DNA from 3 places in the Desulfomicrobium apsheronum genome. Region 2 is predicted to be linked to each of the others. Evidence: predicted binding sites of a transcription regulator. Region 2 holds the regulator's gene; each other region holds the start of a gene.
What was found. The regulator sigma-54, encoded in region 2, starts transcription at its own class of promoters, with help from an activator protein. The targets are predictions, from matches to a motif close to CTGGCACGGNNNNTGCTT.

Region 1: BMZ40_RS02605 (THxN family PEP-CTERM protein) is a predicted target of sigma-54. The motif match lies at 7,412-7,429, and genes of this name have one in related genera.
Region 3: hpsG ((2S)-3-sulfopropanediol dehydratase) is a predicted target of sigma-54. The motif match lies at 2,387-2,404, and genes of this name have one in related genera.

The regions. Positions count from the first base shown of each region.
Region 1 covers NZ_FORX01000002.1:88,263-98,720, forward strand. Annotated here, with positions in the region: gene BMZ40_RS02560 (putative bifunctional diguanylate cyclase/phosphodiesterase) at 1-453, shown strand, start outside; gene BMZ40_RS19430 (hypothetical protein) at 783-1,295, shown strand; gene BMZ40_RS20140 (hypothetical protein) at 1,258-1,554, shown strand; gene BMZ40_RS02570 (hypothetical protein) at 1,861-2,172, shown strand; gene BMZ40_RS02575 (IS4 family transposase) at 2,390-3,535, shown strand; gene BMZ40_RS02580 (VOC family protein) at 3,708-4,079, shown strand; gene BMZ40_RS02585 (VOC family protein) at 4,256-4,759, shown strand; gene BMZ40_RS02590 (hypothetical protein) at 4,903-5,187, shown strand; gene BMZ40_RS02595 (CAAX prenyl protease-related protein) at 5,254-5,940, opposite strand; gene BMZ40_RS02600 (PEP-CTERM sorting domain-containing protein) at 6,232-7,140, shown strand; gene BMZ40_RS02605 (THxN family PEP-CTERM protein) at 7,477-8,280, shown strand; gene BMZ40_RS02610 (ThiF family adenylyltransferase) at 8,374-10,413, opposite strand.
Region 2 covers NZ_FORX01000006.1:75,346-85,803, forward strand. Annotated here, with positions in the region: gene hypD (hydrogenase formation protein HypD) at 1-596, shown strand, start outside; gene hypE (hydrogenase expression/formation protein HypE) at 1,127-2,128, shown strand; gene BMZ40_RS08140 (3'-5' exonuclease) at 2,130-2,663, shown strand; gene BMZ40_RS08145 (hypothetical protein) at 2,672-3,139, shown strand; gene BMZ40_RS08150 (manganese-dependent inorganic pyrophosphatase) at 3,672-4,592, opposite strand; gene BMZ40_RS08155 (hypothetical protein) at 4,683-5,207, opposite strand; gene BMZ40_RS08160 (PTS sugar transporter subunit IIB) at 5,388-5,852, opposite strand; gene BMZ40_RS08165 (PTS sugar transporter subunit IIA) at 5,855-6,265, opposite strand; gene rapZ (RNase adapter RapZ) at 6,278-7,165, opposite strand; gene BMZ40_RS08175 (PTS sugar transporter subunit IIA) at 7,190-7,639, opposite strand; gene hpf (ribosome hibernation-promoting factor, HPF/YfiA family) at 7,643-8,185, opposite strand; gene rpoN (RNA polymerase factor sigma-54) at 8,256-9,683, opposite strand; gene lptB (LPS export ABC transporter ATP-binding protein) at 9,790-10,458, opposite strand, start outside.
Region 3 covers NZ_FORX01000004.1:22,386-32,843, reverse strand. Annotated here, with positions in the region: gene BMZ40_RS05755 (TRAP transporter large permease) at 1-695, opposite strand, end outside; gene BMZ40_RS05750 (TRAP transporter substrate-binding protein) at 876-1,886, opposite strand; gene hpsG ((2S)-3-sulfopropanediol dehydratase) at 2,546-5,038, shown strand; gene hpsH ((2S)-3-sulfopropanediol dehydratase activating enzyme) at 5,140-6,084, shown strand; gene BMZ40_RS05735 (sigma-54 interaction domain-containing protein) at 6,248-7,636, shown strand; gene BMZ40_RS05730 (iron-containing alcohol dehydrogenase) at 7,769-8,920, opposite strand; gene modA (molybdate ABC transporter substrate-binding protein) at 9,078-9,827, opposite strand; gene BMZ40_RS05720 (TOBE domain-containing protein) at 9,998-10,458, shown strand, end outside.

The DNA.
Region 1 (10,458 bases), on a different contig from region 2:
TTGTCCAAGGTCCGCGCCATATTGGAGGAAACAGGACTGGACCCGCGATACCTGCAGATTGAAATGGGCGAGGACAGCCTGTCGCGAAATCCCCCGCACACTTTGCCGGCCTTGCAGGAACTCAAAAATCTCGGTGTGCGGATTGCCGTGGACAATTTTGGGACAGGGCGTGCCAGTCTGAGTTTTTTGCGGGAATTTCCAATCGATACAGTCAAGATCGACAAGTCCTTTGTGCACAATATCGAGGCCAAGTCGGGCAAGGCAGTGGCAACCGCCCTTTTGGCGATGGCGTGGGGCTTTAATCATCAAATCGTGGCCGAAGGCATTGAAACGCAGACGCAGCATGCTTTCTTCAAAAAACATCATTGTGCCGAAGGACAAGGATACTACTTGGGTCGGCCAATGACCACCGAAGCCTTCGCGGCACTCGCTACTCAAAGAAATCCCTCGTAATCCCCCCCCAAAAAAATCCCCCCCCCTGGTGGCTTGTCAGGGAGGGGTATGCTCAACTCGTGGATTTGTCGCCTAACACCATGATAAATGACGGGGTTGCGCCATCTTTAGCAAGGAGAGGCAGTTTTTCCGCCATTTACTGGTGTTGCGAGTATATCACGAGTGTTTGCCGAATTTCGAGTCCTTTTCGCGAGTCGGGTTGCCGCCGCGAGGTGAGTGCCGCGCGTCGCTTGCGACCTCCTGCGGGTGCTCCGCTGCAATGATGTGTCCTCGCTTATCCCCGGGATGGCTTTTCGTGTTCTTGGATGATTCATGTTTTATGCCAAAGAGTGGCTATTCTGGTCGCCGCTTGCTTCGGGCCAAGTTTGACGGAGGCTGTGCGCTTTTTCGAAAGCCCGGCGGTATTTTCGAAGCTCCGGGCGCGACGAGTACCATCTTCGGGCTTCAATGCAGGCAGGGACAAACAGTTAGGAACGATTGCGGGGGCGAACGAAACGAAAAAAGGATGCCTGCATGTAATATTTTCCGACAGGTTTGTTTGTGAAATCTTACATCTCGGGGATATTTTCATCATGGAAGTAATTCAGAGATGCATATTTTTGTCATGGGGTACGCTGCGTGTCCATGTCGATGCCGATTGCCCTGCTGGTACGTTCGTTGCTAAATATGATTGTAAAATGCATTTGTTCTCAATGTTTTCAATCACGGCTGCGTGTGTGTTTTTTGAAAATACGAAAAAACAAGGCAGGATAAACCATGTCGACGCAAGATCAAAAAATAAGAAAGTGGAAGCGTCACGCCTGTATGTTTCCTTGTGGAATCATATGTGGAAAGAAAAATGATGCAATCGTGATGGGGCGCATCCTCAACATGAGCAGATATGGATTTCTCATAGAGACGGATTGTTCATTCAATGTTGGTGAGACATTGTCAATCATAGCAAGTCCAGGAAGAGAAGTGGATGGATATGATTTAAGCGATAGCTATCAGGGTCTCGTTCGGTGGGGGCAGCCAGATGAATCTTCGCTCATGGGCATGTATTCTGTGGGGATTGAGCTCGCTGTTCCCATTGAATCTCCAGAAGTCGAGATGCATAATTAACGACGATACTGCAAAAAGTCGCGAACGAAATTGGATGGCATTCCAGCGAAGGCGGGAATACATTCTTGGGTGAGCAAAGACTTTTTGCAGTGGCATCATTAAAGTAAATATTTCATTTGCATTCTTAGCTAATATATTTTTATCCAAGATTGATTTTTACTCATATTATATACTGATATATCATTAAAGATTACGTCGAGTTAGAAATGCACCAAGGCACCTGTAGCTTTCATCGTGGCTGTTGTATGGCTGCATGCGGATCAGGCTGTTTCAGTTGGCCGCGCGTCCAAGGGGGAGAGTTGGCTGATGGAGATATTGCTGGCGATTGCCGCAATTCTTGTTTGTCAGGGCATGCAGGCTTTGGACGATTTCCTGAGTCGAGTGGGCGTTGTTTCCCTGGCTCACGGGATGCTGCTCGGCTTTGGCCAGATATTTGTGGCCAAAAGGATTGTTGAATGGGGCGGATCGAGCCTTGGCTGGATGGTCGTTGCGTTTGTCTGCATCACGAGCGTGGCCGTTTCCCTGTACAAGATCCACCGCTTTGGCACTCGTTGGGTCTTTGCCTTTAATTTCGGGGTGGTCATCGGCCTTCTCTATGGCGGAATCTCATTGACATGATGGTTGCGGCGTTGGTGCTGGATTCATGTTTTTGGCGACCACTTTTTGCGGCGAGCTTTGTGCCGTTTCAATAAGTCTCTCGACTTTCGGGGTTGTTAGTAAAGTCGCTGAAACAGAAATCTATCGAGAATAATTGAATATTTTGATTGAGGGGATCCTCCTTATGTAGTAGTTCTTTTGTTTTCACACAACAGGACACAAAAAAAGGGATCCCCGCATGCAAACTGCAAATAATGCCATAGATCTGCAACTCATTAAAACCGAGTGTGAGAGCAGAATCGATTCGTTTTTTCAGTCAGTTCAGAATTGCAACCATAGCGCGAAATTCAAGTATCAAGAAAGCAAGAGGATATCCGCTTTGACTATTCTTCTGAATATCTTTGTTCTTCCGTTCATCCATACGACCGGGCGATTCCTCAAAGGCTTCAAGTTGCTCACGCTGGCCTGGTCCGATGGATCAGCCCTTTTACCTCTGGACTTTGCGCTGCGCTCTTCCGCGAACAAAAAGCAACGATACCAGGAAGTTTCCAAAGACCTTGATAAAAGATCATGCGGTGCGCGGCGGCGTCAGGAGACTGTGACCAAATCGACAGAACTGGTTGAACCCATGATTGTGCGTGCACTGAAGGTCGGCATCAAGGCCAAGTTCCTGCTCATGAACAGTTGGTTCGCCATGCCCACCCTGATCTCCGATGTGTGCAAGCACATCCCCGTCATCTGCATGGTCAAGCGCACTTCCAAGATCCACTACATCTTCGAAGGACAGAAGATGGACGTGACGCAGATTTACAGCCAGATCCGCAAACGCCGAGGCAGGGCCAAGATCCTTGCCAACGCCCATGTTGGGTTCAAGGATGGCCTCGAGGCCAAACTCGTCTTCGTACGCAACAAGCACAAGAGAGACTGGCTTGCCTTGCTTACCACGAACGTCACCCTTGCCGATGAAGACGTAGTCCGCATTTACGGCAAGCGATGGGACATCGAGGTATTCTTCCGCACGGCAAAGCAGCACCTGGAACTGGAGAAAGGCTGCCAAAGCCGGGATTTCGATGCCCTCATCGCCCACACTACCATCGTAATGACCAGATACATCTTCCTGAGCATCGAGAAACGCAGGACGGAAGATCCAAGAACCCTTGGCCTGCTGTTCCGCCGTTGTTGCGAAGAGGCCGAGGACTGCACTTTAGTCAAAGCTCTGTCCCATATTCTAGGCATCACCCTGGAAAACCTGAAGAAACTTGGCGAAGCTCAGAATCAGGCTGAACGCATACTGCTTGATGCTTTCCGAGACGGAATGCGTAGTTTGGGGCGCAATTTCGATTATATTTTCAATGCACAAAGGTTGTTAGCTGCTAATGGCTAACCCCGAAGTCGAGATCAAAAAAATTGTTCAAATACGTTGTGACGTGTGTATACAAAAGAAAGACAGGATTTAATTAACTTTTTTTTCATATATTTTGAATAGTTGTCAGTATGATGTGTGCACGCCGGAGCCATAACGCTCCCTGAAATCAAAGCAACAAAAGGAGGAATCCATGGCGCTTAATCCTGTACGATGGTTCGAGATATATGTTCAAGACATGAATCGAGCCAAAAAATTTTATGAGGCTGTCTTTGAAGTCAAGCTTGAAAGACTCAATACTGGAGAACCTGAATATTACAGCTTTCCGATGCATATGAATGAGGAAGGTTCGTCTGGCGCATTGGTCAAAATGGACGATGGCAAGTCCGGAGGAAACAGTATAATTATATATTTTGCTTGTGAAGATTGCTCAGTGGAAGAAAGTCGTGTTGAAAAAAATGGAGGAAAGGTTAAAGAATCAAAAATGTCCATCGGAGAATATGGGCATATTTCCTTGGTATACGATACGGAAGGAAATTTAATTGGCTTGCATTCAATGCAATAGTCAATCATCACATGATCAATGCATGGTTGTGGCTCACAATTCACCGGTCACAACCATGACATGACGTTTCATCACGATTCAAGCCCAGTCCATCGGAACGCATTGACTTCAATGCTCTTACAGACCTTTTTGAGAAGTCGTATTGCCCGCCCGTGGACATTGATTGGAGTTATATAATGAACACCATGCAAAAAATTGCGCCCTGCTTGTGGTTTGATCATCAAGCGCAAGAGGCTGCTGAATTTTACACATCCATTTTCAAAAATTCAAAAATCATGAGCGTGACCCGATACGGTGAAGCGGGACATGAGATCCACGGCAGAGCGGCGGGATCTGTCATGACCGTGGAGTTTGAACTCAGCGGCCAACATTTTACCGCGCTCAATGGTGGCCCGATGTTCCGATTCAACGAGGCCATTTCGTTTCAGATCAAGTGCGAGACGCAGGAGGAAGTGGATTATTTTTGGGAAAAGCTGACCGCGAACGGTGACGATACTGCGCAACAATGCGGCTGGCTCAAGGATCAGTACGGAGTTTCGTGGCAGGTTGTGCCCATTGTCATGTTTGAAATGCTGGGTGACGGCACTTCTGAAAAATCCCAAAGAGCCATGGAGGCTATGCTTCAGATGAAGAAGCTCGAGATTGACACGCTCAAGCGAGCTTATGATGGAGTTTTTTGACGGACACGATCGGATTGGACCAGGGGGCATGAACAATGCGTAGGTCAGGATTGATTTCCGCGAACACGTCATGACGAGCGGATTTTCTGCGTAAGGGAAATCCGACTTGAACGCTCCGCGCTCTTCTACACACGACCATCGTGATGACCAGATACATCTTCCTGAGCATCGAGAAACGCAGGACTGACGACCCAAGAACCCTTGGCCTGCTATTCCATCATTGTTGCGAAGAGGCCGAGGACTGCACTCTCGTCAAGGCGCTGTGCCAAATCCTAGGCATTACCCTGGAAAACCTGAAGAAACTTGGCGACAACCAGAGCCAGGCTGAACGCATACTGCTTGAGGGTTTTCAAGAAGGAATGCGTAGTTTGGGGCACGATTTCGACTATATTTTCAATGAACAAAGGTTGTTAGCTGTTAATGGCTAACCCCGAAAGTCGAGTAAGTCTCTCATGGATAGCCGGCCAATCAGACCGGTTCCGTTTCCTCGCGATTTACCAAAACCACCATTTTTCCGTGTTCAGTACAAAAGCGGCCAGTGCCAGGTTGGTCACTGCGTGGGCCAGGACGCATTGCGCCAGGCTCCTGGTTCTGTAGAGCAGCCAGGAATAGGCCATGCCGGCCATGATTCCGGCGAGGATGAAATGGTGGGCCAAGCCGAAGAGCACTGCGCTGGCCAGAAACGAAATCCAGGTGAACGTGCCGAGCGGAACCTTGGCGAATTCGGGGTTGATGACGTAGCGCAAGATGAAGGATCGCCAGAAGATTTCCTCCATGATCGGGACGATGAGCACGGCGCTGCCGATGCGGATGCCGGTCATGGCCAGGCGCAGGTTCGGGTTCGAAAAGACGCCGGGATTGAAGCCCGGAGGTTCGCTCAGCGCTCCGAAGGTCCAGTCCATGTTGATCCATAACACAAAGACCGCAAGGCCCAGCGCGATGCTCCCCAAAGTCTGGCCGCGTCTCTTCAGATCGGCCCAGCACAGTTCCGTGTAGGCCCGTCGACACAGGAAGAGCGCGATGACGGCGACCAGAGGCCTGAGCGGGTAAAGCAGGGCGAAGGTCGATTCCTGGATGCTGATCCAGGCTTTGCCGTCCATGAAACGCAATCCTTCCTCAAGGCCGATGATGACCATGAAAAGGGCAAAAGGCACTATGCGCGGCCAAGCTTTGTCGTTCATTGGTTGGCTGTTAAGCTAAATGTGTGCCTGTATGCAACGTTCCGTTGTGAGTTGAAAACGATTTTGCTGCTGTTTGTCGAATCTGATGGTTGTATTGCAGCGTTTCATTGGGGCAAACGTTGGTCGAAAGCTGGAAAGTAAAACAACTCGTTGTCGGATTATCTTACATTGTTTGGCGTGTGTTTACAATAAGATGAATGATTAAAGGGTAGTGCATATTGGCATTTTTCCTGCTTGAAGAGATTTATAGCCAAGGGGCGTCACAGAGAAAAACAACCGGAGGGACTGATTATGAAATCGCTTGTCAAGGGCAGTCTTTGCACAACAGTGCTGATGTTTTTATTGGCTTCGCCGTCATGGGCAAGTGTTTGGTTGCCGGAACCTGTCTTTCCCAATGCGATCCCGTACGACGAATATTATTCCTACTCAACAAGCATATTGAAGCAACTTTATCCTGGCTATTCGATCTATCCATCAAATCAAGGTTCGCTTAAAGATGAACTCAAAATCTGGTGGGGTGACAGTGAGAGTGCTGAAAAGGCTGCTGGAGATAATGTAAACATCAGGGGTGGATATAGTTTTCCTGATCCTTTGGCATTTCCAAATGATGGTTCGACTACGGAATTTAACACTGATTTGAATATTAGTTGGGTCGTTTCCGTGGATTTGTTGTATAATTTTCTTCAAAGCGAATTCGAGGGATCAAATATACCTGTTTTCGCATTCGATATTAATCAGATAGGAAACCAGCCAAACATGCTTGGCAACGGATACGTTGCGATCACCGATGAATTTGGAACTATTTTTCCTTATGCGCCTGACGCATTCGGGCTTGCAGAATGGGCCTTCGACGGTCTCAACAATGGTGAGTTTGATGAAGAGGCTCTTGTTGAAGTTCCGAACACGAAGACTGTGGAATTCATGGGTACGGAATACTCGTTCGATACAACCGGAACAAACAATGTGGACTTTCTCGTATATGCCCCAACGATGGACCTGTCCCAGTTTATTGGTCAGGGCCTATTCTTCACGGCTACATTCCAGTATCAGCTTTTGAGCGATGGTTTTGAGGATTTCTTCATCCTGGGTTATAGAAGCGACAATCCTCCTCCGCCTCCAGTCCCTGAACCGGCCACCGTGGCCCTGCTCGGATTCGGCATGGTCGCCCTGGCGTTCGCGGGCGGCAAGCTGCGCAAATAGAATATACCGTCCTTGACGCGAAAGAGACTCGGAGTATCGAAGAGATGCTCCGAGTTTTTTTATGTATCCATTTGATAATCAACAAGAATATTCGCTTGGTCTTGAAGTGGGAGCCTTTTTTTCGGGCGTAATCAACGTTCAGGGTAACTTTGGAGTTAGGGGAATTGCTCGTGTGTAAATTTAAACTGGAAGAATGTCGGAGCAGTTTACATTTTTTTGAGTTCCAATTGATATATTTTTATACAAATATCTGAAATAATGTCTCAAAATATTGGCATGGACCATGCTAATAACCTGTCACCACAAGACAGTTATTTTAACATTGGGAGGATTACCATGAGGAAGAATCTACTTGTAACATGTCTTTTAGCTGTGGCGTTTTTTTTCACGGCGACATTGGCCTCTGCTGCCTTGGTGACTCAGTGGGCGTATACCAATGACGCTATTTTTGTTGATTGGCTTAACGATGAGGCCAACCAGGACGAAATGGGTGTGAGTGCTGATTTGAGGACCCTGTACTGGGGCGTGCCATCCACCGTCCCCGGGAGTAATCCAGGTCAATTTCAGAGCTCACTTGAGCTTATCGCTCCTGTATCCGGTATCGACCTGATGACCGGAATTCCTTTGGAGACTTATGGACCGTCTGTAGATGTTGTTTCAATTGTACATCATAACTACATTCTTAGTTCAGACTACCCAACTCTTGCATATGGAAAGGTCGCGGCCAGCATTCAGTTTACGCCTTTCATACCTGCCGGACCCGTACAGCCTGTGGACACAGCATTTTTGGAGTTTCTGTTCTTTGAAACTCCGAACAATGATGTAACGCCAATGGATATTTTTATCCTCACCGACCCAGGCCTGACACAAGGCTCTTTTATCTATGAAGAATATAAGTATACTTTCGAGTTCAACAGTGAGGGTTTTGGCCTGCTGGAAGGCGCTTACCATGATTACGTAGCAGCCATATATGGAGAAGGAGAATATTTTGGATGGCTCGCAACTGAAGACGGCCAAAATTCGGCTCAGTTCAACCTGCGTATAATGGCCTCGCCTGTTCCGGAACCTGCCACCATGCTTCTTCTGGGCGCTGGCCTGCTTGGCCTTGGCATCGCGGTACGCCGCAACAAGAAGAACTGATCAATCGTCATAACAGTATGAAGGCCGGGGAGCAGATGCTTCCCGGCCTTTTTGTATGCCATGAGATCGTCCCTGCCTGGACGCAACGGCCGGTCATTCGATCACAAAGTCTTCCGCCTCCCGCCGAAGGGTGCGGTGCCGGATTCCCGGGCCGTAGCCTGTGCGAAAGAGCATGACCGGACCCTGATTTTCAAAGTCCACGTTTCCGAACAGATCCTTCAAATCCTGCCAGACCCGCTCCAGTGATTTTTGGTGCCTTTCGGAAAAACTTGTCGGCCCTTCCCAGATCCAGCGCAGCCGGAAGAGGGTGAGTGCGGTCATGGGCTGCATCTGTAGGCCATGGTGCTCCAATGCCAGCCAGATGCGTTGCAGGGCCTGACCGCCGCGCAGAAAGTCTCCTGGTTCCAATCCATCGACCACGACCATTCCGGCAGCCCCGCTGGCCAGGATGCCCTGGGCCGAGTGCAGGGCCACCAACCGACCCAGTCCCAGGGCGTTGGCGACGCGCATTGCGGGCCACGGTTTGGTCAGGCGCAGGAATGCCTCTCCGGGCAATCCGGCCTCCAGGTTCTTGAGGGGCAGGCCATCGCGGCGTTGCCGTGCTTCCTGGTCGTTGAAACGGATCATGGAGGTGAAATGCTCGTGCAGGCCCTGGTGCTCGGTGCGGATTCTGTCGGCCAGGTAGATCACCTTGGCGAGTTTCCTGAGCTGAGCGCGACCGGTGAGCAGATGCAATCCGGCTTCGGGAATGTCCGCGATGCGGGCCTTGAGATCTGCCTGCACCCAGTCCGGCAGGGGGCGCTTGTCGTAGGGACGTCGGTTGGTGCAGCGCGTCCAGATGTGCCGGGCCAGCGGTTCCGGTGCCTGATCGCCCGGCTGTATGCGCGCTGTGCCCATCAGGTTTTCCTGCGCGGCATCAGGCAGGATCTGCGTGCTTGCATAGAGGCCCATGCTTGCGGCGGCGATGCGGATATTCTCCAGTGCCGCTCCGCAGGCGATGATGGAGGCGATCTGGCGGACGTTGAAAAACGACATGTCGGTTTCCGGATTGAGGAAAACGTGGATGTCATTGCCCGTCAGGCGAAATCTCCAGGGCTGGGCATTGTCCCCGGAGGGAGCTTGAATTGCGGCCTGCAGCAGATAGGTGCCGACATCCTGGGGCAGGGAGTCAAAATGTGAGACGCTGACCACGGGTTGGTCCGGAATGCGCACCCGGCCCGTGTCAGTGGCCTTGATCAGTACGTTTTGCACGTACCAGAGTTTGGCGCGCTGGCTGAAGGTGCGGTTGCCCCGGCTCAGGCGCCCTTTACGGAGCACCTGCCGGAAGGGGTCGAACTGCAGGAAGCAGGGCGCGGGCTTGAGTCCCGGCTTGCCAAGAATGATGCGCACGGCCTCGGTGGCGGCAAGGGACGAGCACAACTGGCAGGCGATGTTCAGGGACGGGCCTTTGCCACCCTTGAGATCCACCCTGGACAGGTCCATGTATCCGATATGTGTGGGCCTTGGGGCCAGCCCCATGGCGAAACGCAGATATTTCTGTTCCTCCGGCAGTTCCCCGCCCACATCGAAATAGTCGTCAAAGCCCATGCCGTGCGGGGTGAAGACCAGGAGGGCCGAGCTGTATCCCAGCGGCCCGGCCGTGATCACGGGCACGCCCATGGAGCGGGCCATGTTGAACAGGCTGCGGCGGATTTCGAACTGAAAGAAGTCCAGTCCGTCCAGGACCACGTCCACGCCTGTTAGAAAGGCTTCCATGTTGTCTGCGGTCAGTCCCGAGGGATAGGGCGTGATGTCCAGGAACGGATTGATGCCGTGCGCCTCGTCGATCATGACCTCAAGTTTGGGGCGGCCGAAGGATGGCACCCTGGCCCCGTACTGGCGGTTCACGTTGACCGGTTCGTACTGGTCGAAGTCGGCCAGGTTGAAACGGCCGATTCCGGTGCGCACCAGATTGATCAAATGCACTCCGCCCACGCCGCCCATGCCCGGAATGGCGACCCTGGCCTCGGCCAGTCGCTCCTGCTCGCCCGGTGAAAACAGCCCGATGTTGCGGGAAAAGGCTTCCTCGCGATAGGCTTCCTCGCTGGAAATTCCGAGGGCCTGCAAGGTTGCCAGGTGTTCATCTCGTTTCATGCTTGATCCTCTTTTTCCTTAAGGAGATGCCCCCTGGCCCCGGGG
Region 2 (10,458 bases):
CCGTGCTCTGTTTCCACAAGCTCGTCCCCCCGGCCCTGGACGCCCTGGTCGGGGACCCGGAGCTTCAGGTGCAGGCCTTTTTGCTGCCGGGACACGTTTCGGCCATCATCGGCGTGGAGCCCTACCGTTTCCTCGCCGGGAAACATGGCTTGCCAGCCGTGGTGGCGGGGTTCGAACCCGTTGACATTCTGCAGGCGCTCTACATGTTTGTGACCATGCGCAACGAGGGCAAGATCGAGGTCGTCAACGCCTACACCCGCGTTGTCTCCGACGAGGGCAACCCCAAGGCCATGTCCGTCATGAACGAGATTTTTTCGCCCTGCGATGCCCTGTGGCGGGGCATCGGCCTCATCCCCGGCAGCGGGCTCGAGATTCGTGACGAATTCGCGGGCTATGACGCCATGCGCGTTTTCGACATGCAGTTGCACGACGTCCCGGAAATCAAGGGCTGTCGTTGCGGCGACGTGCTCAAGGGCAAGATGTCTCCGGACAAGTGTCCTCTTTTCGGCAAGGCCTGCACTCCGGCCTCGCCGGTGGGTCCGTGCATGGTCTCCACCGAAGGGTCTTGTGCCGCCTATTACAAATACAGAATCTAGAAGACTGTCGAAAATTGATTCTGGACTGCGTTGTTCGCCGTTTTTTGAGGGCTTATGGAGTCGGCTACACATCGCCCTCCAAAAACGGTCACCGCAAAAAAAGTCGCGAAAGAATCTGAGTGTCGTTCCCGCGAAGGCGGGAATCCATTCTTAAGTAGTTAAAAGATGGATCCCCTTCTTCAAGGGGATGACTCGGCGAGAAGCAGAAAAGTACTCCCGCCAGTGCCTCAAGGCTCGTTGTCGGCATGGCCCTCGGCCTCGTCGGCTGTCTGACTGAGTCAGGCATCGTTTGTTGAATCGTTGTCCGGCGTGCTGCCCGGTTTTTTCGTCCGGCACACAACGATTCAACTCTTCGAGGCCAATGAAGGAGTTCCGGCGGGGACGAGGGCCATGCCGACAACGAGCCGCGTACCGTGTGTCTCATGCCGCGTGCCGTATGCCGCGTGTCTCCTGCCCATAAATTTTGAATCTTCAGTTGTTTTTTTTATTCGGATCAGTGGTTGAAAACGCGTCATGCAAGGGGGAAGCGAGTGGAAAGGGTTCTTCTTGATTACGGCAGTGGCGGCAAGGCTTCGCACCGGCTCATCGGTGAGCTTTTTCTCAAATATCTGGGCAACGAGATTCTTGACCGTCTCGATGACGCGGCCTTTCTGCATGTCAGTAGCCCCATCTCCATGAGCACCGACACGTTCACCGTGGACCCCATCTTTTTCCCCGGCGGCGACATCGGATCCCTGGCCGTGCACGGCACTGTCAATGACGTGGCCATGCTCGGCGCGCGTCCGAAATACATGACCTGCGGATTCATCATCGAAGAAGGGCTGCCCATGGCCGATCTGGAACGCATTGTCGAGTCCATGGGAAATGCCGCCCGCGAGGCTGGAGTCCTGGTGGTTTCGGGCGACACCAAGGTCGTGCCCAAGGGCACGGTGGACAAAATTTTCATCAACACCACGGGCATCGGCGAAATCTTCGTGGCCGAGGCCCCGAACGGGCACCGGGCAGCGCCCGGAGATGCGATCCTGATCAGCGGTTTCATGGGCGACCATGGCCTCGCGATCCTGTCCAAACGCGAGGGACTGACCTTCGAGGCCCCCGTGCTTTCGGACTGCGCCTCGCTCAATCACCTCATCGTGCGTCTGCTTGAGGCCATCCCCGAGGTGCATGTGCTGCGCGACCCCACCCGAGGCGGTCTGGCCACGACCCTCAACGAAATTGCCGGACAGTCGGGCGTGGAGTGCCGGATTTTCGAGTCGCAGATCCCGGTTCGTCCGGAGGTCAGCGGTGGGTGCTCCTTTTTGGGCCTTGATCCGCTGTATCTGGCCAATGAGGGCAAGTTTATCTGCATCCTGCCCCAGGAACACGCCGAGGCGGCCCTGGCCATCATGCGCTCCGACCCGCTCGGCGCGGACGCGGTGCAGATCGGCAACGTCCGGGGCGAACACCCCGGCAAGGTCGTGCTGGAAACGCCCCTCGGCGGAACCCGGCTCATGGATATGCTCGAAGGCGAACAGCTGCCGCGCATCTGCTGATATGAACGCTTTCCCGGCCTACGTGGCCATCGACTTCGAAACGGCGGATTCGCGTCGCGACAGCGCCTGCGCCGTGGGCCTGACCAAGGTCCGCGGCGGCGAGATCGTGGACAGGCTCTACGGCCTGATCCGCCCGCCGCGTTCGCGCTTTTCGCCGTTTTGCGTGAACGTGCACGGCATTCACTGGTCCGACGTCAAGGACGCTCCGCCTTTCCGGGAATTCTGGATCGAGCACGCCCAGTTTCTGGAGGATGCGGATTTTCTGGCCGCGCACAACGCCAGCTTCGATCGCTCGGTGCTCGGCGCGTGTTGCACCATGGCCGGTTTGCCCGCCCCAACCCTGCCTTTTGTTTGTACCGTGGATCTGGCCCGCAACCAGTGGAACCTGCGCCCGACCAAATTGCCGGACGTGTGCCGCTATTTGGGGCTTAATCTCAATCATCATCATGCCGGGTCCGACGCCGAGGCCTGCGCCCGCATCGTCATGGCTGCCGTGGCGCAGAATCCCCGCTGTCTGGCTTCTTTCGGATTATAGGAGAACACATGTCTTTGTCCCAGGCCCAGATGCGGGCCCATATCTTCCTGATCATCCTCGATAAATTTTCCGGCAGCGCCGAGCGACGTCAGGAAGCCCTGGCCGAATACTTCATGGTGACCATGCCCAATGTCCCGGAGGACGCAGCGCGCCGTCTGGCGGAACTGATCCCGGATCTCATGCCCGAACTGTATTCCAAATGGATCGGCGAGTTTGCCGAGCGCCTTTTCGAGACGGTGCCTGACGAACAGTTGCAGCACCTGTGCGACGGCACTGTGGAAAACAACGCGGCCCTGGGCCTGGTTTTTCTCATGTTCATGGAATCGGAGCGCATGGAGACGCAGACCGAGGACGATCTGCGGGAATACGCACGCAAGCATTCCGGCGCGGACGACATGGGCGATCTGGTGGCGGAATATTTGCGCGGAAAAGTCGCGGCCCTGCGGGCGGATGTAGGCGGGAAGAAAGTACAATAGAAGGCTGATGGATGTTGGCTGGTCGGAGGGCGGTGCGTGGCGGTTGGCCCGCACAGGGGCCGCCGAAACTCCTTCGCGGGCCTCGTAGAGTTGAATCATCGCTGCTGTCGGACACACACCGATTTTCAAGCGGTCTGCGCTGATTCAACAAACGATGCCTGGCTCAGTCAGACAGTCGGCGCCCCCTGTGCGGGCCAACCGCCACACCCCGCGCTGAATGCCTGATTAGGAGTGTTCTTCAATAGCTGTGTAGGCGTCCGGGATAAGTCAACGCCTTGCTCCCTGCCTCGATGTCATTCCCGCGAAGGCGGGAATCCATGTATTTGGTTGCACGGGAAGCAAGATGGATTTCCGCCTTCGCAGGAATGACGCGTAGATTCGCGGTTCTCTCTTCACCGTCAGCGTCAACCGCGAATGAATGCCTTTCGGCCGCGCCTCTCCGCGCAACAATACGGAAAGAAACACCAGCCCGAAATCAAAAAGCCCGCCCAGGCGAACCTGGACGGGCTTCTTTCATTCAAAGAGCCAAGATTTAGGCGAAAGCCTTTTCGAACTTGGGCACTACGTCCTTTTTGCGGGACATGACCTTGGGCAGCCATGCCTTTCCGTCCACAGGCTTGACGCCGAAGGCCTTCTCGACCACGGCGGCGTCGTCGGAGGCGATCAGGATCTCGGAGCCTTCCTTCATGATGTCGGTCAGCAGCAGGAATATGGAGTGGTTGCCCTTCTCGGCCTTCAGTGCGGCGATGTCGGCGGCCAGGTCACCCTTGACGGCGTCGAGGATGGACAGGTCGACCACTTCCAGCTGGCCGATGCCAACCTTGGTGCCGTTCATGTTGAAGTCCTTGTAGTCGCGCAGAACCAGCTCGCGGGCCGGGGTGCCTTCAACGGCGGACTTGACCTTGAACATTTCCATGCCCAGGGCGGCCAGGTCGGCGATACCGGCGATCTTGCCCAGTTCGGCGGCAGCTTCCTTGTCGGCCGGGGTGCAGGTCGGGGACTTGAAGATGACGGTGTCGCTCAGGATGGCGCAGAGCATGATGCCGGCGATGTTCTTGGGAACTTCGATGCCGTGGAACTTGTACATGGCGGTCAGGACGGTGGCGGTACAGCCAACGGGCCAGATCCAGCATTCCAGGGGGCTGGAGGTGGTCAGATCACCCAGCTTGTGGTGATCGACGATGCCCAGGACTTCAGCCTGCTTGATGTCGTCAGGCAGCTGAGCCAGGTCGGAGGTGTCGACCAGAAAAACTTTTTCACCGGCATATTCGGTCTTCACGGCAGGAGCGGCAACGCCGAACTTGTCGAGGATGAACTTGGTCTCGGGGGCCAGTTCGCCCTGGGCGGTCGGGGTGCAGGCTACGCCGAGCTTGCTCTTCAGGTCGGCCAGCGCGATGGCGCTGCAAACGGTATCGGAATCGGGATTCTTGTGACCAAAAACATAAACGGACATGGTATTCCTCCTACAAGGGTTTATTGGCGAACAAAGACATTGTGCGAAATATCACAATTATTCGCGGCTGCCAAGAGAGAACATTGGAGGTCACAGGCCAAGGATGACGCCAAGGATCACGCTGACGGCGACCAAAGCGTAGGCCTTGCGTATACGCAGGGCGAGAATGGCACCGGCGCAGGCAGCGATCCAGAGCATGGTCCAGGTCGGTTGCGGGCCGCCTGAAATCCAGGGTTGAAGTGCTTTCAAACCGACCAGAAGGGGCACCAGGCAGAGCGCGAGGACCGAAAAATTGAGCAGCAGGATTTCGACCAGGGCCCTGCCGGTAAGCCGGTGCGGTGCGAAGGCGTTTATGTTGCCCTTGCGGTTCCAGGTCAAAAGTTGGTTGTAGCCGGCATTCTGCCGTGTGCGGTAGAGTTGTTCGATCCACGCTCCAAGGTAGGCCAGGGGCAGGGTCGCGATGACGACAAGCACGGTGGTGCGCATGTCGGCATCCGGCAGGCAGGCCAGAATGGTCAGGGTGCCGATCAGGGAGAGAAGGGCCTGGGGCGGGATGTAGGTTCCGGCTGGAAACAGATCGAGCCAGAGCAGCTCGAAAAAAATGCCCGCGCTCAAGGCCGGCTGGAGTTTGAAGGTCAGTCCCGCCCAGAGCAGGGCGGCGAAAAGCGGACGATGAACAAAGCCGAGGTCAATGGCGACCCGGGTCAGGGACAGGAGGGCAAAAAAAAACTTCCTCCGGCCAGCAGGATGAGATCGTGAGTGTCGATCATGCCGATTTGATTCGAGAAGTATTCATCACAGGTTAATCTTGGTCGTTGCCGAAGGCACGCAGCGGAAATCGATCTCCACGCCGTGCTCCTTGAAATATTTCAGACAGGAGCGGTCTTCCGCTCCCAGGGCGATGTGTTCGCACACCTGCTCCTTGCCCGGTCCGTAATGCAGATTGCCGATGTTGACCAGGGAAAAGGACAGCCCGGCCATGTGCGCGGCCTTGGCATCGGCGCAGTCGGAAAAGAGGATCAGGACATGCTGATCCGGATCGTTCTTGCGTACGTTGCGCAGCATCGAAGCGACCTCCGAGACTTGGCAGCACAAAAAGGAGATGCCGCTTGGCACTGCCAGGCTCATGATTTCCTGCCGCAATTCGTCGGCGGCGAGGTCGTCGTTGGCGACCAGCAGGGTCTTGGCCCTGATGTGCGGAAGCCAGGCCTCGATGATCTGGCCATGCACAAGGCGGTTGTCGATGCGGAACCAGATCACGGCTAAGCCTCGGTGATTTTGCGGGTCAATACTTCGCCGGCGACAACGATGCCTTGAATGGCCGCGTTCTTGGCGTCCTGGGCGAGTTTGGACAGATCCTGGGTGCGCATGCCCAGAACCCTGAGCAGCATGGGCAGGTTCGCCCCGGACAGGACGTCGACCTTGCCCGGCTGAAGCAGAGACAGGCTGATGTTGGACGGCGTGCCGCCGAACATGTCGGTCAGGATGATGACGCCGTCACCCGTTTCCATCTGCTTGACGGTGTACTTGAGGTCCGAAAGCAGGGCGCTCATTTCCACGGTTCCTTCCACGGCTATGTGGGCACACTGTTCCTGCGGCCCTAAAATCGTCTGGGCCGCTTCAAGCAGATATTTGCCAAACTGGCCATGGGTCACCACGATCACTCCAACCATTACTCCTCCAGATTATCCAAGACTGAAATGCCGATGTTCGACAGATACGTTGAAGCCCTGTTCGCCCAGATGTGCCAGAACGGCCTCGGTCACGGCCACGGACCTGTGGCGGCCGCCCGTGCATCCGAAAGCCATGGTCAGGCGGTAACGCCCTTCCAGCGCATAAAGCGGCAGGGTGAAATCAAGAAATTCCAAAAGCCGACGCAGGTATTCGCGCCCGGGGTTGCTGTCCAGCACGTACCGGGCGATGGCTTCGTCTTTTCCGGACATGGGGCGCAGGGCCTCGTCGAAATAGGGGTTGGGCAGGAAGCGCAGGTCCGTAACCATGTCCGCCTCGGCCGGGGCCCCGTACTTGAAGCCAAAAGAGATGAGATGCACGCGCATGCCCTGGCTGCGGGAAGAGAGACTCTCCCACTTGTCCTGAATGACCCTTCTTAGATCGTGCACCGAATAATGCGACGTGTCGATGACCAGATCAGCCTGGGCGCGGATGGGTTCCAGTATTTCCCGTTCCCGCTCCAGCGCCCCCTCCAGCCCCAAGTTGCCCGAGGCCAGGGGATGCGGACGGCGGGTGGTGGCGTATCTGCGCAGCAGGATCTGGTTGGAGGAATCCGTGAAGAGAATGGTCGGCCGCACGGAAAACTTCTGGACATCAAGCAGCACTTCCTTCCACTGACCCACAAAGTCGGGTTGGCGCAGATCCATGCCCATGGCCAGCCCGGGGTAGTCCTTGGCGGAGGAGTTGAAGAACAGTTCGATGAGCGCCGGAGCCATGCGCGCCGGAAGTCCGTCCACGCAGAAAAAGCCCATGTCTTCAAAGACCTTGAGCGCCGTGCTTTTGCCTGAACCGGACATGCCGGAGACAATGACCACGTTTTTCTGTTCAGGTTGAGGCTGCATGGGGATACTCCGAATGCGTTCGTGCTAGACGGTCTGCAGCAGATGCCACAGTCCTTCCTGACCGGGGGAATTGGCAAAGGCCTGGCGGAACGATCCGTCTTTGAGCAGGCGGGAAACCGTGGCCAGGAGTTTCAAATGCAGGCCAACCACGTTTGAAGGAGCCAGCACCGTGAAAAAGATGCTGGCCGGCTTGTGGTCCAGGCTGGCAAAATCCACGCCTTCGTGGCTGCGGCCGACAATGACCAGAACCTGATCGATGCTGTCCAGCTTGCCATGAGGGATGGCGATGCCGTCTCCGATGCCGGTGGTCCCGAGCATTTCCCGGTCCATGAGGACCTGGGTCACGCGCTTGGGGTCAAGATCGGGGTATTTGGTCGACAGCGTCGAAACGAGTTCGGCCAGGACCTCGGTTTTGGTCCTGGCCGAGAGGTCGGAGATGATCAAATCCTTGTCCAGGTATTCAGCAAGCTTCATTCCCTATACCCCGGGGTCGATCAAACCGAAATCGCCGGTTTTGCGTCGGTAAATGACATTGATCCTTTCGCTTTCGGCGTTGAGGAATACGAGGAATTCGTTGTCCGAGCTTTCAAGCTGCAGCGCTGCTTCTTCAACGATCATGGGCTTGGGCGAGAAGTCATCGGTTTTTTGGATGACGGGCTTGCGCCTGGTGTCCGCGTCGTCGTCAAAACTCGCGGCGTCCATGCGGGGGCTGTCGCTGCCGCCCTTGCGTCGGCTCTTGTCCTTATCGCGGGTCTTGCGCATCTGGGCTTCAAGCTTGTCCCAGACGAGGTCGACGGTGGAGTACATGTCCTCGCTGTCTTCGCGGGCGGAGATATGCACGTTCTTTCCAGTCAGCACTATATCGGCGACATGCCGGAATTTCTCCACTTCGAGATTGACCTGCAGCTCAGCGTCGGGGGTGCCGGCCATGAATTTGGCGAGCTTGCCGAAGCGGTCCTTGGCGTATTTGCGCAGATGGTCGGAAGGATCGAAGTTTTTGAAATTGAAGGTAATCCTCATGGAAGCCTCCTCGATTGTTGAGGGTCAGCCCTTTTTGCCGTCCGAAAGGGGCGGCCCAAAGGGCGGGATATCAAAAAACCTGTTTTCGCTTTGATGAGGAATCGATCCCCAGCACCGCGCGATATTTGGCCACTGTTCGCCGGGCGATGTTCACATCCAGCCGTTCCTTCAGCACCGAAGCGATTTTTTCATCGCTGTAGGGGTGCTTCGGGTCTTCCTCGCTGACCATTTTCTTTATGATGGCCTTGACCGATTCGGATCCGACCTGGGTTCCATCATCCATTTCCAGCGCGGAATTGAAGAAAAATTTCAGTTCCATGATGCCGTGCGGGGTGGCCACGTATTTGTTCGTGGTGATCCGGCTGACCGTGGACTCGTGCATTTCGATGTCATCGGCTACATCCTTGAGGATGAGCGGTTTGAGCTTGGTCACCCCGTGTTCAAAAAAGCCCCGCTGAAACCTGACAATGCTTTCAACCACTTTATATAATGTTCTTTGCCTTTGGTGCAAGCTCTTCATGAGCCACATGGCGGAGCGCATCTTGTCGTGCAGATATTCACGGTCCGGGCCTTTGACGGCCAGGTGCATGTCGTCCATGTAGTACGGGCTGAGCTGCAACTTGGGCAGGCCGTCGTCGTTCATGACGATGACGAAATCCCCTTCGTATTCGTACACGAAAACATCCGGGCTGACATATATGGTGCTCTCGCTGCCGTAACTGGCGCCCGGCATGGGGTCCAGGGACTGGATTATGTCCAGATAGGCCTTGAGATCCTCCATCTGGATCTTGAACTTGCGCAGGAGCGGTTTGTAGCGGCGCTTTTCGATGTCTTCGAGATGTTCCCCCACCAGGGAGATCAGGATGGGATCGTCCTGGCCCAGCATTTCCAGCTGGATGAGCAGGCATTCCCGAGGAGAGCGCGCGGCCACGCCCACGGGATCGAAGCGCTGCAGACGATGCAGCATGGACTCCACCAGGGCCAGGGGAGAGAGCGTCTCGGAGGCGATGTCCTCGGCGGTGCTCATCAGGTAGCCCTGGGAATCGAGGTTGCCGATGATGGCCTCGCCGATCATCTCCTCTTCTTCGGTGATGTTGGACAGACAGAGCTGCCACAGCAGATGACCATCCAGGGAAGGCTTGCCCGAGAGCCTGGCCTCGTAGGACATCATCTCCTCAAGGGCCTCGGTCTCCTTGAACTGCACTTGCTTGGCGGTGCTTGAAAAATCGCCGAGGTAGTTTTCCCAGTCCGCGTTGCGCATCAGCTCCGCGTCTTCGTAGGAAGTTTCCGGGCGTGTTTCTGCCGGAGCCTGGATTTCGTGCTCTTCTGAAATTTCCTTGACCCCCTCCTCAAGCATGGGGTTCTCAAGCAACTCCTGCTGAACGGCTTCGAGAAGCTCGAATCTGGAGAGCTGAAGCAGCTTGATGGCCTGCTGCAGCTGCGGTGTCATGACCAGCTGCTGCGTCAGCTTGAGGTTTTGTCGGAGTTCAAGGCCCATAATTGATTTGGTTTCACCGTGTCAGAGGATTGCAGGCTAAAAAACTACCCAGTAACGAATCTGCCATAAAGCTTAGGTCCTGGCAATCCTTGGAAAATCGTGTCCGCTAGAGGCTGAATCCTTCACCGAGGTAAACCTTGCGCGCACCCGGGTCGGCGACGATCTCTTCCGGGCTGCCGTTCAGGATGATGCGGCCGTCGTGGACAAGGTACGCACGGTCGCAGATCTGGAGCGTTTCGCGAACATTGTGGTCGGAGATGAGCACGCCGATGTTCTTGTCGCGAAGGTCCCGGATGATGGCCTGGATGTCGTCCACGGCCAGGGGATCGATGCCGGCGAAGGGTTCGTCCAGGAGGATGAATTTTGGATTCTGGATCAGGGCGCGGGCAATTTCCAGCCTGCGGCGTTCTCCGCCGGACAGAAAGGCGGCCAGCTGTCCTTCAAGGCGGGTGATCCCCAGTTCATCGAGCAGCCTGTCCGCCGTGTGCTTTTGCTCGTCGCGTGAGAATCCCGAATATTCGAGAATCAGTTGCAGGTTCTGACGCACGGTCAGTTTGCGAAAGATTGAGCTTTCCTGCGGCAGGTAGCTCATGCCCGCGCGGGCCCTTTTGTGCAGGGGCCAGCGGGTTATGTCCTGGCCGTCCAGGAGGACCTGTCCCCGCGTGGGCCGCACGATGCCCGCGAGCATGTAGAAGGTGGTCGTCTTGCCTGCCCCGTTGGGCCCCAGGACGCCAACCACTTCGCCCTGGCTCACGTCAAGCTCGATGTCGTGCAC
Region 3 (10,458 bases), on a different contig from region 2:
ATGACCGTGGCCAGGGTGGACAGTCCGAGGGAGATCGCGATGGGGACGCCAAGAAGGCACAGGACCACGAAATATCCGAACAGGGCCGGCAGCGGTTCGATGTACTCCGCGACGAAGACCGGAGAGACGACCAGGGCCACGCATGCGAGCGCAAACAGGGTGTCCTTCAGGCCGCAGATGCGAACCTGGCGGCCCAGGCCCTGAAGCAGGCGCAGGCTCATGAGCCCGAAACCTACCGGCAGAACCATGTACGGGATTATGTAGGGAATGCCCAGGGCCGTCGTATGCTGGGGAAATTCGAGCAATCTTTCGATTTGCGACCATCCCGTCCAGCAGATGGTGAGCGTGAGTATCAGGAAGAACGTGTCGACCATGACCCAGCTTGCATTTTGCCAGCGCAGAGGGAGCTTGTCGAAAATTATGTCGATGCGGATCGAACTGCGTTTTTTGATGGCCACGGAGAGTGCCAGGTACGTTATCCAGATGAAAATGTACCGGGAAAGCTCTTCACTCCAGACCGCCGCGCCCGCAGTGTCTGAGAAGTGGGTTATTAGGTATCTGTAAGTGGTCTGGAAGGTGATGAAGAGGATTATCAGCAATAATCCCGAAACAAGGAATATTTTTTCGAAATTTTCATCGATCCAGGCCCAGCACTTCGACTGAGTGTCTGGCGCGTTGATTTGTGTGATGGGCATTGCGCCGCAGGTGATTTCCTGATCCATGTGGTCTCCCTTTTGCCTCATTTTATGTGGACCATCCGGTCAAATCCCCTGCAAGTCGAGCATGCCGCAAAGTTTGATGCACTTCACGATGTTCAGGGGAGACAGGTTTGTCTTTTCACCCCCGGACTTGCTTCCGGGGGTGAAAAGGGAATGTTATTGCTGTGTTTCGTTCAAGAGCTTGAGCAGATTGGCGGGAATCTGCTCTGCGAATTTATCACGCACGGGCGCGGTGAGTTCCTTGAGCTTGGCGCGTTCGGCGTCGTCCAGGATGGTGATCTCGATTCCCTTCTCCTTGAACGCTTCCCAGGCCTTCGCCTCAAGGCGGACAGTTTCCTCGCGCTGCCACTGCAGTGCTTCGCGTGCGGATTCGCCAAGGATGCGCTGCTGGTCGGGAGTGAGGCTGTCCCACTTCTTTTTGTTCATGAGCAGAAGGTGCATGCTGTAGTTGTGGTTGGAGTCCATGGCGTACTTCAGGACTTCGGTGTGCTTGGCGTCGTTGAGCAGGGAAAACGTGTTGCCTTCGGCATCGACAGTGCCCTGCTGCAAGGCGGTGTAGGTCTCGCCCCAGGCAACCGGAGCGGGGTTCATGCCAAGCGCGGTGGCCACGGCAACCTCGACGGGAGAGTCAGTGGTGCGGACCTTGAGGTTTGCCAGATCCGCCACGGTGCGGATGGGCTTCTTGGTGCTGACGAAGTTTCTGTATCCGTACTGGCTGAACATGAGCGTGGTCAGGCCGATTTCGTTGGAAAGCTTCTCCAGTTCCTGGCCGAGTTCGCCTTCATCGAGGGCCTTGTACAGGTTTTCCTGATACTTGGGAGCGGTTATGTAGGGCAGGTCCAGGGCCATGTAGGCCTTGTTGAAGCTGGCCATGTTCGGGGAGGAGCATGAGGACATGTCCAGCGTGCCGGCCTGGGCCGCTTCGGTGGTCACTCTGTCGCTGCCGAGCTGGGCATTGCCGAAGATCTGAATGCGGATCTTCCTGTCGCTTTTCGCTTCCACCAGTTCCTTGAACTTTTCGTAGCCGACGGTGACGTTGTTACCTGGAGCCATCGGGTGTCCAAGACGAAGGGTCAGCGGCTTTCCGGCCTCGGCGGCGTTGAAGCTCCCGGACAAACCGATGGCGGCCATGAGTCCCAGCGCTGCAAAAACGATCTTCTTTTTCATTCTTCCTCCAAAAATTTAAGTTTTGACCAGTATTGCTCTGCAATTGTTTGGCTGTCGCCCTCTGATCACGGGTGTTGATGGTCCCTGAGCAGAATACATGCCAGAGAAAAAAGCCGATCAGCAAATATGCTACGTTGAAAAGTGTTTTAAATCCAGATGGTTGGAATTGTGCAGTGCATAAATGCGGCAGAGTGTGGGAGGTGTCGTTGCAAACTTGCAACTACTGGGAAATGTTCTTGTCAGAAGCGCTGCTTTTGGGAAAAAAATCACAAAACGGTGTCATACGTAAGCTCTTTAAGTTGGCTTTCGGGTTTTGCGACGGTTTTGGTAGTAAATTTTGAGCATCTCGTCGCAAATTTGCAACTCTTTTTTTGCCTGAAAAGAAGTTTTTTTACGCTTTGTTGCAAATATGCGACGGGCGCGATTCGTTATTTTTTTCTCAAAAGACCGAAAAGACACCATAACTCCGGAAACCGTATCTTTTCATGTGGTTATAAGATTTGGCACAAAGAATGCTCAGAAGCAGGCAGTTCAATAATCCCGAAGCATGTCTGTGAAGAGAAGAATTGAATACGATGCTAAAAATAGTCCAATGACTAATTTTCGGGATTTAAGTTCTCATAAGATTCAATCAATAAACTTAGATCAGGAGTAAGAACATGACTCGCTTTACTTGTGGATGCATGTCGCCTCAGGAAGAACGCCTTTATAATCAGATTGAAGGCAAGGAAGATAAATTCAGAAAGACCCACAGTCGTGTCTTCAAGCTCCTGGAAAAATTTGACGGACAGAAACCGCGCATCGATGTCGAGCGTGCCTTGTATTTTACACAGTCGATGCAAGAGACTGAAGGACAGCCTCTTGTTCTGCGTTGGGCAAAGGCTCTGAAGCACATCGCCGAAAACATGACTGTTTACGTTCAGGAAGATCAGCTTTTGCTGGGTCGCGCCGGTTTCGACGGCCGCTACGGCATTCTCTATCCTGAACTCGATGGCGACTTTCTGGATATCGCGGTGCGCGACCTGCCCACCCGTACGCAGTCTCCCGCGACCATCACTCCCGAGGACGCAAAGATTGTCGTCGAGCAGATCGCTCCCTTCTGGAAGGGCAAGACCTTTCACGAGAAGCTCAACGCCGCACTGCCCGAGGAAGTTCACAAGCTGACCTACGACGATCCGGAAGGACTCATGTCCCGTTTCATCGTCAACGAGACCGCCTCGTTCCGTTCCTCCATCCAGTGGGTGCATGACTTCGAGAAGATTCTGAAGCGCGGCTTCAACGACATCAAGCGCGAAGCCGAAGCGAAGCTGGCCATCCTTGATCCGTTGAGCCCCAAGGACAATTGCGAGAAGAGACCTTTTCTTGAGGCCATCGTCATCGTCAGCGATGCCATCGTGCATTGGGCCAAGCGCCATGCCGTGCTTGCCCGTGAAGTGGCGGAGAAGGAAACCGACCCGGCCCGCAAGGCGGAGTTGATCCGCATGGCCGAAAACGCCGAGCACGTTCCCGGCGAGCCCGCCCGTGATTTCTGGGAAGCCTGTCAGAGCCAGTGGTTCACGCAGATGTTCTCCCGCATCGAGCAGAAGACCGGCACGACCATTTCCAACGGCCGCATGGACCAGTATTTTTTCCCTTACTACGCCCAGGACGTCGAGGCGGGCAAGCTGACCGAAGAGCAGGCCATGGAGCTTCTGGAGTGCATGTGGGTCGGCATGGCCGAATTCATCGACATGTACATCTCTCCCACGGGCGGCGCTTTCAATGAAGGCTACGCGCACTGGGAAGCCGTGACCGTTGGCGGACAGACCCCGGACGGACGCGACGCCACCAACGACCTGACGCACCTGATCCTGAAGTCCAAGCGCGAGTTCCCGCTGCATTACCCTGACCTCGCCGCCCGCATCCACAGCCGCTCCCCCGAGAGCTACCTGTGGGACGTGGCCGAGACCATCAAGGACGGCTCGGGCTTCCCCAAGCTGATCAACGACGAGGAGATCGTGCCGCTGTACGTCTCCAAGGGCGCGACCTTCGCCGAGGCCTATGACTACGCGGTGTCCGGCTGCACCGAGGCGCGCATGCCCAACCGCGACACCTACACCTCGGGCGGCGCGTACATCAACTTCGCCGCCGCCGTGGAAATGGTGCTGCGCAACGGCCGCATGAAGAAATACGGCGATGCCGAGCTCGGCCTGAAGACCGGCGATCCGACCACGTTCGCCACCTGGGAGGAGTTCTGGAACGCATACGTGCAGCAGCACCTGCTTTTCCTGCGCGCCGCCTTCGTGCAGCAGTACAAGATCAACAAGATCCGCGCGACCTGCTTCGCCCAGCCCATGGGTTCGGCCATGCACGACCTGTGCATGAAGCATTGCATCGACCTGCATCAGGAGCAGATCCCCGAGGGCATCAACCTCGGTTACTTCGAATACATGGGACTCGGCACTGTCGTTGACTCCCTTGCGGCCATCAAGAAGCTGGTCTTCGAGGACAAGAAGCTGACCATGCAGCAGATCATCGACGCCATCGACGCCAACTTCGAAGGGCACGAAGACATCGAGGCCCTGCTGCGCAGCGCTCCCTGCTACGGCAACAACGACCCCTATGCCGACAGCATCGGCCGTGAAATCGACAGGATTTCCGTCGAATACGGCGGCAAGTACAGCAAGGAACTGGGCATGCACAACGACGTGCGCTACGTGCCCTTCACCTCCCATGTGCCCTTCGGCAAGGTCGTCAGCGCGACCCCCAACGGACGCAAGCAGTACACTCCGCTGTCCGACGGCTCCTCCGCCTCCCACGGCGCGGATGTGAACGGGCCTACCGCCATCCTGCTCTCGAACTACAACACCAAGAACTACGGCATGCGCGACCGCGCGGCCCGCATGCTCAACATCAAGTTCACTCCCAAGTGCATCGAGGGCGAGCAGGGCACGGAAAAGCTCGTGTCCTTCATCCGCACCTTCTGCGACCTGAAGATATGGCACGTGCAGTTCAACGTCATCAACCGCGACACCCTCATCGCGGCCAAGAAGGACCCGCAGAAGTACCGCAACCTGATCGTGCGCATCGCAGGCTACAGCGCCTACTTCGTGGATCTCTCCCCCGATCTCCAGAACGACCTCATCGCTCGTACGGAGCATGGAGATATCTAAAAAAAACAGGGGGCTTCGGCCCCCTGACCTTTTCCGTTCCTGGAATCGGCGCCGGGACCGCCCGTCGGTCCTTCCCATCGCGTAAACCATCGAGGAGTCTCATGAGCGCGCTAGAAGACAAAAAGAAGAAAGGTCTGGTGTTCAACATCCAGAAATATTCCGTGCACGACGGCCCCGGAATCCGAACCATCGTGTTTCTGAAGGGTTGCCCCTTGTCCTGCAACTGGTGCAGCAATCCCGAGTCGCAGAAAAGCGAACCCGAGTTGGCCTTCAATGCCGGCCGCTGCCTCACCTTCTCAAAATGCACGCGCTGCCTGCAGGCCTGTCTGCGCGGCGCGATCATACGTGAGGCGGACGACACGCTGCGCATAGACCGCGCGCTTTGTGACGGGTGCCCGAAAAATTGCGCCGAGGCGTGTCCATCCCAGGGGCTTATCGTCTACGGACAGGAGCGAAGCGTCGATGATGTGCTGAAGGTCGTTGAGCAGGATGCGGCGTTCTACACCAGATCCAGCGGTGGATTGACCCTGTCCGGAGGGGAGCCGCTCATGCAGGGCGAGTTTGCCCTGGCTTTGCTGCGCGATGCGCGTCGTCGCAGAATCAAGACGGCGGTGGAGACGTGCGGGATGGTTCCATGGAAGACGCTGGAGGCCGCGTCCGAATATCTGAATTACGTCTTGTACGATATCAAGCATATGGATAGCGGGATTCATGAGGCACAGACCGGATGTTCCAATGAGCGGATTCTCGACAATTTCAGGAAGCTCGCCCTGCTTGATCCGGACAAGACGATTCTGGCCCGCACTCCGGTGATTCCCGGATTCAATGATTCGGAGGAGGCAATCATCGCCATTGCGAAGTTTCTGGAACCATTCCCGAATGTGCGCTACGAAATGCTTCCCTATCATCGTCTCGGGACACAGAAATATCATTTTCTCGATCGTGTTCCGCCCATGGATGAAGTCACGCTGGATAAATCCGTCATGCCAAGACTGATTGATGCCGCACGAAGCGTTCTTGGAGACAGGGTCGAAGTGGCGAAATAGTATTGATGCAATATTTATAATTTGAATTTATACATCACTTATTTTGTCATTAATTGATATTTGTGACGGTAGATTGATGTCATATTCATATTTTACATAGCATTGTATTAAAAGGCAGCTCGTCAGGGTTGCCTTTTTTTTTAAGCCGTGAGAGATTTTTTGCATGCCAAACCGTTCCATGGATTTTCTTTCAAAGAACTTTGAATACATACTTGATGCTCTTCCCGACGGAGTGTTCATCTCGGACGTTTCGGGCGTGACCCTGCGTGTCAACCGCATGTACGAGCAGCTTACCGGGCTCAAGCAGGAGCAGGTGCAGGGCAAACAGGTGCGCGCACTTGTTGAGAACGGAGTCTTCGACAAGATCCTGAACCCTGAAATAGTACGCACCGGCAAGCCCGCCACCCACGTGCAGCAGTTGCAGAACGGGAAGAAGCTGGTCCTGTCGGGATTTCCCGTATTCGATGATTCCGGGGCCCTGCGCCTGGTGGTCACCTTCGTGCGCGACATCACCATGATCACGCGCCTCAACGATCAGATGGAGGAACAGCGACACCTGATCGAGCAGTTTCATGAGCAGATGGCCTATATCGCCCAGGAGCGCAGCAAGACGCTGACCCCGATTTTTGAAAGCGAGGTGATGCAGGGCGTGGTGAGCATGCTCCAGACCGTGGCCCCCACCGACGCCTCCGTGCTCCTGCTCGGCGAGACCGGCGTGGGCAAGGATGTCTTCGCGCGTCTCACGCACGCACACAGTTCGCGCAAGGACAAGATCTTTCTCAAGGTGGACTGTGGCGGTATCTCCGAAACCCTGACCGAGTCCGAGATGTTCGGCTACATGCCGGGCGCCTTCACCGGCGCGTCGAGTAAGGGCAAGGCCGGTTATTTCGAACTGGCCGACGGCGGTACGGTTTTTCTGGATGAGATAGGCGAGCTGCCGCTGTCCATGCAGACCCGGCTGTTGCGTGTCTTGCAGGACGGGGAGATCATGCGCGTCGGCGGGAGTCGTCCGAGCAAGGTGGACGTCCGGATCATCGCCGCCACCAACAAGAATCTGGCCGAATGCGTGGAGACGGGGACCTTTCGCCGCGATCTTTTCTATCGCCTGAATGTGGCCACGGTAACCATCCCGGCGCTGCGCGAGCGGCCCGACGACGTGCGCCCCCTGGTCGAGCATTTCCTGCGCTATTATGCCACCAAGTACAGCAAGAGCATGGCCGTCATGGAGGTCGCCATGGGCATCCTGTCACGCTATCAGTGGCCTGGAAACGTGCGGGAATTGCAGAACATGATCCATGGACTGGTCATAACCCACAAGGGAACCCTCGTGTCCCCGCGCGACCTTCCCGCCTCCGTCTCCGAGGGCCTGGCGCGCGAGCGGTGCTACACCGACGACATCCTGACCGGCGGGCGCTCGCTGAAGAACATCATGGCCGATATCGAGCGGGATTTTCTGCAGCAGGCCCTTGAAGTTCACGGTTCGGTGCAGAAAGTTGCCGATCTTTTCCAGGTCGATCGCAGCACGATTTTCAGGAAGGTCCAGAAGAAGTGACGCCGGGGCGGTTGCCCCGGCATCTGGACGCAGACATTGCCTGACATGGCGCGTTCCTTTGACAGGCTTGTTTTGCCTTGCCAGTGTTCTTCGGATGCTGCCGCGTAACGTCGGCGCAGGGTGTGCTTCGATCTAAAAATGCCTTTCGATCAGTTTTTCCAGTTCGTCGGCAGTTCCCTTTCGGGGATTGTTGTCCATCAGCCGCCGCGTCGCGGCCGCGCGTTCCGCGATGCCCCGAATATCCTCACGCTTCACCCCATGGGCTTCAAGGCCAGGCTTGACGCCAAGATCAAAGAGCAGCTTTTCAAAACCGGCGACGGCGCTTTGTGCGCGTTCGTCCATGTTGTTTCCAACGACGTCGCTGCCGAGTATTTCGGCGATCCGGGCGTATTTTTCGGGGCTGGCCAGGCAGTTGAAGGCGATGCCCATGGGGGCCAATGCGCCGACGAGAAGGCCGTGGGGGATGTGATACGTCGCCGGGACGGCCATGGCGATGGCGTGGATTACTCCGTTCTGCGTGTTGGAAAAGCCCATCCCGGCCAGGGCCGAAGCGTAGAGCATGTTTTCCCTGGCCTCGATGTTGCCGCCGTTTGCGTAGGCTTCGCGGATGCTGGCCGCGATCATGCCCATGGCCTGCACGTTGGGGCAGTCCGTGAACGGGGTGGCGCTGAGATTGACGTAGGACTCCATGGCGTGGACGAGGGCGTCGAGCCCCGTGGACGCTGTTATGCGTGGCGGCATGGAGACGGTCAGTTCCGGATCGAGCACCACCGCCCTGGCAAAGAGATGATCGCTGACGATGGCTTTTTTGGAATTCGACGCGACATCCGCCACGACGCTGATGGATGTCATTTCGCTCCCGGTCCCGGCCGTGGTGGGAACGAGGAATGTTGGCAGGCATGGTGCGGGGACAAGATCGACCCCGAAGTATTTTTCAAGGGGCCCCTCGCTTACGGCCAGCAAAGAGGCAGCTTTGGCGGTATCGAGGACGCTTCCCCCGCCAAGTCCGATGACGGCGTCCGCGCCGAACTTCCTGAGACAGGCCGCGCACTCTTCAACCAGTGACGGGGTCGGCTCACTGGAGACCCCGGAAAATATTTCCACCGGGATGTCGTGTCGTGCCAGGGATTCGACGAGGGGTTTGTGGCAATCGTTTCGGATGCTGCTCCCGCCCGCTATGATGAAAACGCGTGACGCTCCATGGCGCATGACTTCATCGCCGATTCTTGCCGAGGAACCTCTGCCGTGAATGATTTTTCCGACCGTTTGAAATGTGTGAATCATGCTTGCTCCAGAATGTTTTTTATCGATTCAGAACAAAGCAAGATTCAGGCCTGGCGGGTAAATTTGGGGTTTTCAGGAATGAAAATGCAAAAAAAGACGTCAGGCCAATGATCCGGTGCAACGAATCATTGGCCTGACGGAATGCAGATCATGAATTTCAGGGTCTTTTGAACCCGAACCTGCCCAGGATGCCCTGTCCTTCCTCCGACTTCACGAAGTCAATGAATGCCTGGCCCATTTCCTTTTCCCTGGACGCCCCAAGCAGGGCGACGGGGTAGGTGATGGGCTTGTGTCCGGCGATCTCGGCCGTGACCTTGACCTTGTCTGCGCGCAGGGCCGCGTCCGTGGCGAAGACGAATCCTGCCTGGACCTCTCCTCTGGCCACGTAGTCGAGGGCCTGGCGCACGCTTTCGGCAAGGACGAATTTGGGGGTCAGCGCCTCATACAGGCCCGCATGTTCAAGAGCGACCTTGGCGTAACGCCCGGCCGGAACGGAGTCGGGGTTGCCGATGGCCACGAGCTTGACTTCTTTTCCCTTGAGCGCGGCTGGGTCGTTCAGGGGCAGACCACCTTCTATGGGCACGATCAGGACCAGGGCGTTGCCCGCGAAATTGACGCGGGTGGCCGGGTCGATAAGCTTCTCGGCCCTGTCCATGGTCGCCTGGTCGGCCGAGGCGAAGACATCCACGGGAGCGCCTTGCTCCATCTGTTTGAGTAGCGCACCGGAAGAAGCGAAATTCAGGACCAGAGTGGTTTCGGGATGGGCCTTCTCAAATGGTTCCTTCATTTCCGTGAAGGCGTTGGTCAGACTGGCGGCCGCCGAGACAAGAAGGTCCCCTGCCATGGCGGGAGTGGACATGAGGACAATGCAAAGCGACAAAATTGTATGCAACGATTTAAAATTCATGGGGCTCTCCTTTTTTGATTGCATTTTTACTGGCCTGAAGATCACCTGTTTGGCAATATGGTCACGCAAGCATGATAAAGCGTGACTGTATTGATCAGACCGCTGCGTTTCGTGCATCGCTCGATGTGTACTATTGCATGCTTTGCAAAAATATGTTGGCGGGAGAAAAAATGCACAAATTGGACCAACTTGATCCGAATACATTGATTCAGCTGTCCTTTCTGGCGCAGGAGGAAATGAAACGCCGGGGATTGGAGGAATCGGAGGGCGTGCTAAAACGCGCTCCCAAGGCGGCCCGGATTTTTCAGGTGCCCGAGTCGGTCAAGTATCTCGAACCCGGCCAGCTTGAAACCCTGACGCGTTCTTTTCGCGAATGGCTGCATGCGGCCCGTGATGCGCGGACTCGTCAGGCACGCACTCGCATCTGGCTCCTTTTCCTCCTTTTGCGTTACACGGGCATGCGTCTTGGGGAGGTCCTCGATCTCGATGATTGCGCTGACTTCGACCTCGCCCGGGGCGTGGTCATGGTCCGGGGCGACGCGCCTCGCGAAATCCCTCTGCCGACCGAGGTTGTGGACGCCCTGGCCCTTTTTTTCGAGCATCCCATGAGCATGGAGCTGCGGGGGCAGAT